One region of the Vibrio scophthalmi genome, then DNA from elsewhere that is predicted to be linked to it. Evidence: predicted binding sites of a transcription regulator. Region 1 holds the regulator's gene; the other holds the start of a gene.
The links. The regulator PurR, encoded in region 1, represses purine synthesis genes. The targets are predictions, from matches to a motif close to TNANGNAAACGTTTNCNTNA.

Region 2: RJD38_RS04575 (NCS2 family permease) is a predicted target of PurR. The motif match lies at 2,664-2,683, and genes of this name have one in related genera.

What each region holds. Positions count from the first base shown of each region.
Region 1 covers NZ_CP134271.1:376,457-381,112, forward strand. Annotated here, with positions in the region: gene torR (two-component system response regulator TorR) at 1-159, opposite strand, end outside; gene torD (molecular chaperone TorD) at 399-1,046, shown strand; gene purR (HTH-type transcriptional repressor PurR) at 1,434-2,438, shown strand; cyclic di-GMP riboswitch class I at 2,589-2,677, shown strand; gene RJD38_RS01615 (TfoX/Sxy family DNA transformation protein) at 2,787-3,380, shown strand; gene RJD38_RS01620 (TVP38/TMEM64 family protein) at 3,595-4,299, shown strand; gene RJD38_RS01625 (putative signal transducing protein) at 4,299-4,607, shown strand.
Region 2 covers NZ_CP134271.1:1,025,182-1,029,837, forward strand. Annotated here, with positions in the region: gene RJD38_RS04570 (GGDEF domain-containing protein) at 1-987, shown strand, start outside; gene RJD38_RS04575 (NCS2 family permease) at 1,072-2,451, opposite strand; one part of gene RJD38_RS04580 (IS3 family transposase) at 2,841-3,730, opposite strand; one part of gene RJD38_RS04580 (IS3 family transposase) at 3,730-4,012, opposite strand; gene RJD38_RS04585 (hypothetical protein) at 4,118-4,558, shown strand.

The DNA.
Region 1 (4,656 bases):
GTCTAGCATGACTAAATCAATCGCATGATTTTGTAGTGTGTCGCGCATCTGCTCGCCGCTTTCTGCTTCGCTGACGGTGTAACCTTCATTTTGAAAGTAGCCAACCAGCTTGCTGCGAGTTACTGCGTCATCTTCTACAACTAGTACGTGATAGCTCATCTAAACCACTTAATTTGCATTGGGAATTGTTTACGACCTACATTCTATTCATATATCGTAACATTTCTAGTATTTGTTACATTAAAATCAAGAAAGATGATTTTTTATTGATTCAAAACAAAACTAGCCCAAGCATTAACATTTTGCCATTTTTGCACTTATTTTGACGCATTGTGTGTTATCCCTATTCATTTTTCTTCGCTAGAATAGTAGGAGAATGAAAATAGGAGCATTGTTTGATGCAAGAGTTAAAAGCGTTTAACGAAAAGCGTGCAGAAATTTACTGGTGGTTCTCTAGCTTATTTGCCAAAGAGCTAACTGAAGCGGATCTAGAGCAATATCAAAGCCCTGAGATTCGTAGCTTTTTATCTGGCCTTGGTGAAAACCCAAGCCTAAAACCAGCCATTGATGATGTAGTGGATGCACTTAACCGTCAGCTAGACCGCGAAGATGGCCAGCTAGAGTTGGCGGCTGACTTTTGTGACTTATTTTTAAAGTCTGATAAAGAATCTGCACTGCCTTATGCTTCTATGTACATCGGTACAACCGGTCTACTGCATGATAAACCAGCGAACGAAATGGACGCATTACTTCAAAAGTACGGTGTTGCGGTTGAACAAGGCTTGAACGAGCCTGCGGATCATATTGCGATTGAACTTGATCTGCTCGGTAACATCATTATTCGTTCAAACGAGCTTGAGCAAGAGCGTCATTTTGAAGAAAGTTTCGTTGAACAAGAAGCCTTTATCCGTCAACACATTCTAAGCTGGGTGGCTAAATTTGCGACCAAATGCAAAGGCTTAGATAAGTTTGGTTTCTACTCTGCCGTTGCGGCGCTGCTGGTTGCGTTTTTAGAGCTTGATTGCCAATACTTAACGGGTGAATGACGCTCAATATCTACCCAATAGGTGTTTGATGCGTTGATGCGTAATGAGTTGATGCTGAATAAATTCGCGAATAACGGCTTTTTCTAGGGTTGGTGTGGTGTAATAAAAGTAACGAGTGACACCTCATCCACTCCTTGTTTTAAGTGATTTTTATTCGGCTGATGCCTAATCACTCACCTATCATGGTGGGCATAACAGTATGGGGGACGGGATTTTTATTTGCCCCCAAACGAGATGCGGTCTAGAATCGACAGCGCAAACGATAAAAAAATAATGAATTAAATACAAACCGCTGTAATCAAGCGGTTTTTGTGTTTTTAATACTTTCTGCCAAATTATTCTGATATGTGAATACCGCCGTGGCAGCTAAAGATAGGACAACCCCTTATGGCCACTATTAAAGACGTTGCTCGCCTTGCTGGCGTATCAACCACTACTGTTTCACACGTGATCAATAAAACTCGCTTTGTCGCAGAGACAACGCAAGAGCGCGTGATGGAAGCAGTGAAAGAGCTAAACTATGCACCAAGTGCCGTTGCTCGTAGCCTAAAATGCAATACGACTCGTACCATTGGTATGCTAGTAACTCAATCTACTAACCTATTCTTCTCTGAAGTAATTGATGGCGTCGAGAGCTACTGTTACCGCCAAGGCTACACACTGATCCTATGTAACACTGGTGGTATCTACGAGAAACAACGCGACTACATTCGCATGCTCGCAGAAAAACGCGTTGATGGTATTTTGGTGATGTGTTCTGACTTAACAGAAGAACTGAGCGAAATGCTCAACAACCACAAAGACATTCCTAAAGTTGTGATGGATTGGGGCCCTGAGACCTCTCAAGCAGACAACATCATCGACAACTCAGAAGAAGGTGGCTACCTAGCAACGAAATTCTTGATCGACCACGGTCACAAAGACATCGCTTGCCTAAGCGGTCACTTTGAAAAAGCAGTTTGCCAAGAGCGTATCCAAGGCTTTAAACGTGCGATGAACCAAGCACAACTTGAAGTTAACGAAGATTGGATTCTTGAAGGTAACTTTGAGTGTGACACGGCCGTATTGGCCGCCGACCAACTCGTTGCTATGGACAAACGCCCGACGGCTGTATTCTGCTTCAATGACACCATGGCATTAGGCCTAATGAGCCGTCTGCAACAAAAAGGCATTCGCGTGCCAGAAGACATCTCAGTGATCGGCTACGACAACATCGAATTGGCAGAGTATTTCTCTCCACCACTGACGACAGTTCACCAACCAAAGCGTCGTGTTGGTAAAAACGCATTCGAAATTCTGCTAGAGCGTATTAAAGATAAAGAACACGAAAAACGCGTGTTTGAGATGCATCCAGAAATCGTTGAGCGTAGCACCGTTGCAAGAATCGACTAAGTTAATGATTCAATAAAGATTAGCCGAGGGGCAATCCTTCGGCTAAAGCCTCATAAATGAAAGTTATTCTTGCATAAAGATCACAATTATCCCATATTAATAGACTACTTCCTGACAGAAGTAATTTAATCTTTAGCAGAGCAAATTAAGTCACGCACAGGGCAAACCAAACTGAAAAGTTGGGACGCAAAGCCACCGGCCTAAACATTGTAATGATGTACGGCAGCGGGGTTACCGATGGTAGAAATGCAACACGTTAACTGATTACTCTCCAGAAATCTGCATTGACTGCTATTCTCTCGGACCTGATTTGGTGGCGTATATACACATACACCGAGAAAGTACTGAATGGATAAACCAATACTTAAAGACTCTATGAGGCTTTTTGAGCCCTTAGGTCGGATTAAATCTCGCTCTATGTTTGGTGGGTTCGGCATTTTTGCAGACGACACAATGTTTGCATTGGTTGTACACGACAAGCTTCATATTCGTGCCGACGATGCCCTTACTGAGCAGTTTAAGCAACAAGGATTAGAACCGTACGTGTATCACAAACGAGGCTTCCCTGTTGTTACTAAATATTTTGCTTTAAGTGAAGAGTGGTACCAAGACAGTGCAAAAACACTGCAAACGGCTACCGATGCACTCTCTCTCGCTAAGCAAGAAAAGAGCACTCAAGCGAAAACAAAACCAACTCGTATTAAAGATCTACCAAACTTGCGTCTTGCAACTGAACGTATGCTGAAAAAAGCCGGTATCGAATCAGTTGAGAATTTAGAACAAGTGGGTTCAGTTCAAGCATACAAAGCCATTCAAGCCTCACATGATACCCAGGTGAGTTTAGAGTTGCTTTGGGCACTTGAAGGCGCAATTAAAGGCACGCATTGGTCCGTCGTTCCTCAAGCTCGCCGCCAAGAACTGATGTCTCGCCTTGAGCATTAATTTAGAAAATGAATAAATTGAATTAAGCCAGCCATTGTTGCTGGCTTTTTTTTTGAAATTTTTTGCGTGCTTTGAAGTTCCTATATAAAACAACGAGCAAAGAACCGTATTCATGACTGAACGATGCAACAATACGATCGTAAGATGCGTATCTAAGATAGTGAAATTATCGCGCTATAAAATAGATATCTACCAGAGATAAGTGAGAACCAAGATGAATAAAAAACTGATTTTCGGCCTATTGCTGATTGCCATCATAGCGCTACTTATCACTCAATTTGGCGATCAACTCACCCTCGAAAATGCCAAAGCACAACAGGCAGAGTTAGCCTTGTATATTAAGCAGAACTTTGTTCTAGCGGCGGCGGTTTACTTTTTGGCTTATCTTGCGATTACGGCCTTTTCGATTCCTGGCGCGGCCGTCGTCACTCTGCTTGGCGCAGCATTATTTGGCTTTTGGGCCAGCTTAATCTTAGTCTCTTTTGCCAGCACGCTTGGCGCGACACTGGCTTTTCTTAGCAGCCGCTTCTTGCTACGCGATTGGGTACAAAGCAAATTTGGTGACAAACTCTCCGCCATTAATCTAGGGGTGGAAAAAGATGGCGCGTTCTATCTTTTCTCACTGCGCTTAATTCCGGTCTTCCCATTTTTCTTAATTAACCTACTTATGGGCTTAACCCCGATTTCTACCGCGCGTTTCTATTTGGTGAGTCAAATCGGTATGCTACCGGGCACTGCGGTGTATCTCAATGCGGGGACCCAATTAGCACAAATTGATTCACTCTCAGGTATTGTTTCACCTTCGGTATTAGCCTCATTTGCATTGCTTGGCCTGTTCCCGATTGTCGCGAAATGGGTAATGGCTAAAATAAAACAGAGCGACAAAACCTCGAACAAGGCGTCTAACGGAGAGGCTTAGTGAAAATATTTAGTGCAAATAATCCACCACAAGCTCACATTGTCTGTGAGCTTTTGCGTACCAATAATATTGATTGTGAAGTTCGTGGCGAAGGGATTTTCGGCCTACAAGGTGAGTTGCCCTTTGGTGAAGCAAGTGAACCTTACGTGTGGCTACTCGATAGCAGCCAACAAAATAAAGCATACGAAGTTATTACACAGTTTGAGCAGCCACTATCGGCGCCGCCTTGGCATTGTTCAAATTGTGGTGAAGAAAATGAAGGCCAATTTGCTTTATGTTGGCAATGCGGAACATCGCACAGTTCCTAGCGTATTTGTCATAAATTTAAACAAGAATAAACGATAAGAGCCAAGTAAA
Region 2 (4,656 bases), 650 kb from region 1:
TTTGATGAACTCGCCAACTATGCGACGTACCATTTTACCGAGGAAGAACAAGTATGGTCTGAATACTTCCAGCAAGATAACTGGATGTTATCTCATACCGATACGCATGAGTCCTTCCTACCTGACGTTGAAAAAATCAAACATGCTGCCGTTACAAGCTGTTGGCAAGATACGATTGAAAATGTACTGCAGTTTCTTATTCGTTGGCTCGCTCTGCATATTCTTGATAACGATAAAAAGATGAGTTTAGTCGTGCATGGACTGAAAAACGGCATGGCGTTAGATGAAGCGAAGAAGCAGGCGCGAAAGCAAATGCGAGGTTCCGTTGGTGTGCTGATTGATACCGTATTAACCATGTACGACGAACTGTCATCCCATGCAATTGAATTGATCCGTGAAAAACATCGCCGCATTATTGCTGAAAAAGAGCTTACCGCTCTTAATCAGAAACTACAGCAACTCGCGATCATAGATGAACTTTCAGGTCTATTTAACCGACGTCATTTTATGAATGTGATTCAGCCTGAAATTCAACGGGCCAAACTTGAACAACACGCGCTTAGTTTTATTTCTCTCGATTTAGACTTATTTAAATCTCTTAATGATTCACTTGGCCACCTCAAAGGCGACGAAGCGATTCAATCTGTTGGTAATATTTTATCTCAGCTAAACAAGCAATATGGCGGCCATGCTTTTCGCATGGGCGGGGAAGAGTTTTTGGTGGTTGTCACCAATACCCACTACCAACATAGCACAGCTCTTGCTGAAACAATCCGTCAAAGCATCGCGAACGTGACACTATCAAACGAAGAGAAAAAACGCTCCCATCAGCTCACTTGTTCGATTGGCGTGTTTTGTCATACCCCACAAGGTGATGAAGACTTCTTGTTTTTCTTAAATAAGGTGGATGAAGCGCTATATCAAGCTAAATCCACCGGACGTAATAATGTTATTTCAGCCAATAACAGTACGCCTTGTTGTGCTTGATTGCCTAAGCTCTGAATATAAAAATGGCTGCCTCTAGGCAGCCATTTTTAATGTATCATTGGGTCGCTAACTAGATAGCCCAGCCTATATAGCCCAACCACCCGCGTAAAACGCCACTAGCACCGCGGTTAAGGCCACAATACCAAAGCTAAGCTTCTTCCACTCGCCAGAGATAACGCGACCAACCACCAAACATAGGAAGCCAAGCATGATACCGGTGACGATATTGGCAGTAAGCACGATAAACACGGCACATACTAATCCTGACAAAGCATCAATTGAGTCGCCAAAATCAAGCTTACTAACATTACTCAGCATCAATAGGCCAACATACATTAGCGCAGGCGCCGTTGCGTAGCTTGGCACTAGGTAACTGATTGGCGAGATGAACAATAGAGCTAGGAACAAGGTACCAACAACCACAGCTGTCAAACCGGTTTTACCACCAGCCGCCGTACCTGCTGCAGATTCAATGTACACTGCCGCCGGAGCGCCACCAACAGCACCAGAGACAATGCTACTCACAGAATCAGAGGTCAGCGCTTTACCGCCATCGATGATGTTGCCATCTTTATCCAGCAAATTCGCCTGACCTGCCACTGCGCGAATCGTACCAGTCGCATCAAAGATCGCGGTCATCACCAAAGCCAATACGCTTGGTAGTACTAATGGGCTAAATGCACCCATAACATCCATCGAACCAAATAGAGAGCCTTCGCCGCCAAATGATGGCATAGCAAACAAACCATGGTAGGTCACATTTGGATCGAAAATAAGACCAAAGATCGAAATCACTACGATAACCAGTAAGATACCACCTGGGACACGGCGCTTCTCCAAACCAAAGATAGCGGCAAGGCCGAGTACCGACATCATTACAGGTAGAGAGGTAAAATCACCAAATTTAACCGGTAGACCTTCTGCAAGATTCTTCTCTACTAGCCCCACACCATTGGCGGCGATAAGCAATAAGAACAGACCAATACCAATCCCGGTACCGTGTGCGATACCAACAGGTAAGTGTGTCAAAATCCACTGGCGTAAACCTGTTACGGTAATCGCGGTAAACACCACCCCCATTAGGAAGACAGCACCCAGCGCAACCGGAATAGAGACACCTTGTCCCAATACCAAGCTAAAGGCCATGAATGCGGTTAATGAGATCGCACAACCAATCGCCATCGGCAGGTTCGCCCACAACCCCATCAATAATGAACCAAATGCCGCCACTAAACAGGTCGCAACAAACACCGCACCTTGATCAAATCCAGCTGCACCCAACATACTTGGCACCACAATGACTGAGTAAACCATAGCAAGAAATGTCGTTAAACCTGCCAGCATTTCTTGGCGCACGTTACTACCGCGTTGCGAGATCGAGAAGTAGCTATCCAGTTTGCTCGCCATTGGCGACGAAGCGGATGAGCTATTTTGCGTATTTTGAGTGGGAGTCTTATTAGACATGAGTTTTCCTATTCAATTTTATGACTTAATACCATAAGAAGCATTGTAGCGTGATGGATTCACGGCCTACTCATGCCTGGTTGGAATAGATCATTGATGGAGTTTTACAAAGCAATAACTAGGCTTAAACACCGCACCCTAAGGGTTGCGCTATCGTTTAAAGGCGGAGAAATTACAGGGTTATTTTGCAGATGACAAGTAATTTAAACCTTTGCGGCAAACGTTTCCGTAAAGAAAAACAATACGCGGTGTTGGGTGAGGTTTACAGCGCTTAATCTGCTCCTATCTTCTGCCCATATCTCTCCGCCCTCTAAATACCGAAGGGCGCGATGAGTACGAGATGAAGAGAGTGCAAATTGGAATGACCCCTTAAAAGTAGACACTGAGGGTTAATTCATTAGTTCAAAATCTATGGGACTCACTCCACCTAGAGTCCCATGCCTTCTTACTGGATTGTAATACGTATCGATATAAAGTCGACTTTGCATTGTCATTTCCTGACGAGACATCCCACCTAGATTGCTAATCCACTCTTTTTTATACTGAGCAAAGAAGCTTTCTGAACAGGCATTATCCCAGCAATTTCCTTTACGCGACATACTCACGGTAATTGCCTTTTTCCGATGCCATCGTAAAGTTTCTATCGCTCGATATTGAACACCTTGGTCCGAATGAAACATTAACTTCCGGCCATCTGGTCGGCGGCTTTTCCATGCCTTATTCAGCGTTTTTAGCACTAAACAAGCGCTGTTTATACGACTTGTTGACCACCCGACCACCTTTCGCGAATACAAATCTAATATGACACAAAGGTAATTCCAGCCTTCTTTACATCGAACTTGAGTTATATCCGAAGCCCAAACTTGATTTGGCTTACTTACGTCAAATTGGCGGTTGAGAAGATTGTACGCAGGCATAAGCCCTTTCTGTCTAGGTGCTCGACCATGACGCTTTTTACTGGCCTTGGAACGATAACCTAATGACTGCAATAACCTTTGAACTCGCTTCTTATTGCAAATAAAACCATAAGCCACCGCGGCTTCCCATAGCTTCCGGTAGCCGGGGATACAATGTTGCCTATCACTTTCCTCTTTCAGGAAGTCGAGCAAACTGTCATTGCCTTGCTCTCGCACGCTTGGTTTTCGATGAAGCCATTTATAGTAACCAGCAGACGATACGCCTAGCCATTGGCACAGCCTTATCACAGGTCGCTGAATGCTCGTATATTTTAGAATGTATTCAAATCTTATTCTTTTAGGCTGTCGAAGTAGACTTTCGCTTCCTTTAAGAATTCGTTCTCCATCTCCGCCATTTCAAGACGTTTTTTCAGTCTTCGAATTTCTTTTTCTAATTGAACAACGGATTTTTCCGGCCCTATGTTAGGAAGAGGGGGTGAGGTGTTTTTTTGAGAGGTCATTTCGGTCCTCCATTTGGACAGTAAACCTGGGGAAATACCTAATGATTTCGCCACTGATATTACGGTATCTGGAGAATCTAAAGATTGCTGTACGGCCTGTTTCTTGAAATCGTCTGAATGTTTTCGGACTGTTTTTACTTTCATAGCACTCTAATTCCAATATTGAGTGTCTACTTTATTGGGGTCATTCCAAATTCGCTTTTACGCGCTACAATACAGCACAGATTAACCATATAGAAATAGATGACCATGCAGCTTGATTATACTTACCAATGCTTAGCGAATATGCCTCGTGAAGAGCTAGAACAACTTAGCCTACGAATGGTTCACCGCTTAGTACCTGAAGATTACCTTAGCGAAATTTTTACTTTTGATGGTGAAGAAACCGAATCAGAAGATAAACTGCATGAAGCTCAGCTCGATGCGATGTTACGTCTTAATGCCATCGCTCTGAGCCAATTACCCGCTCTATTTCAAGAATCAGAAAATGCCCAGCAAAATACGCTGCGCATGCAACGCCTGCTATTGTGGCACTTTTACGCGATCTCATTTCATCTTGAGCGTGCAATTCCTTTAGAGGTGCATTGCAACCACGTGGAAGTAATCCTAAAACAAAGCCCAGAAAACACCTTAGAATGGGTGACAACCTTAACGGATTTATTGCGTCAATACGCCAAGATTGCGCAGTAACAAGCCTTCATAACAAAACGTTTAAGCTACCCGCCAAATCAGGCGGGTTCTTTTTATTCTTCCATTCATCATACTCTCACTAAATTGCAGCATCACTG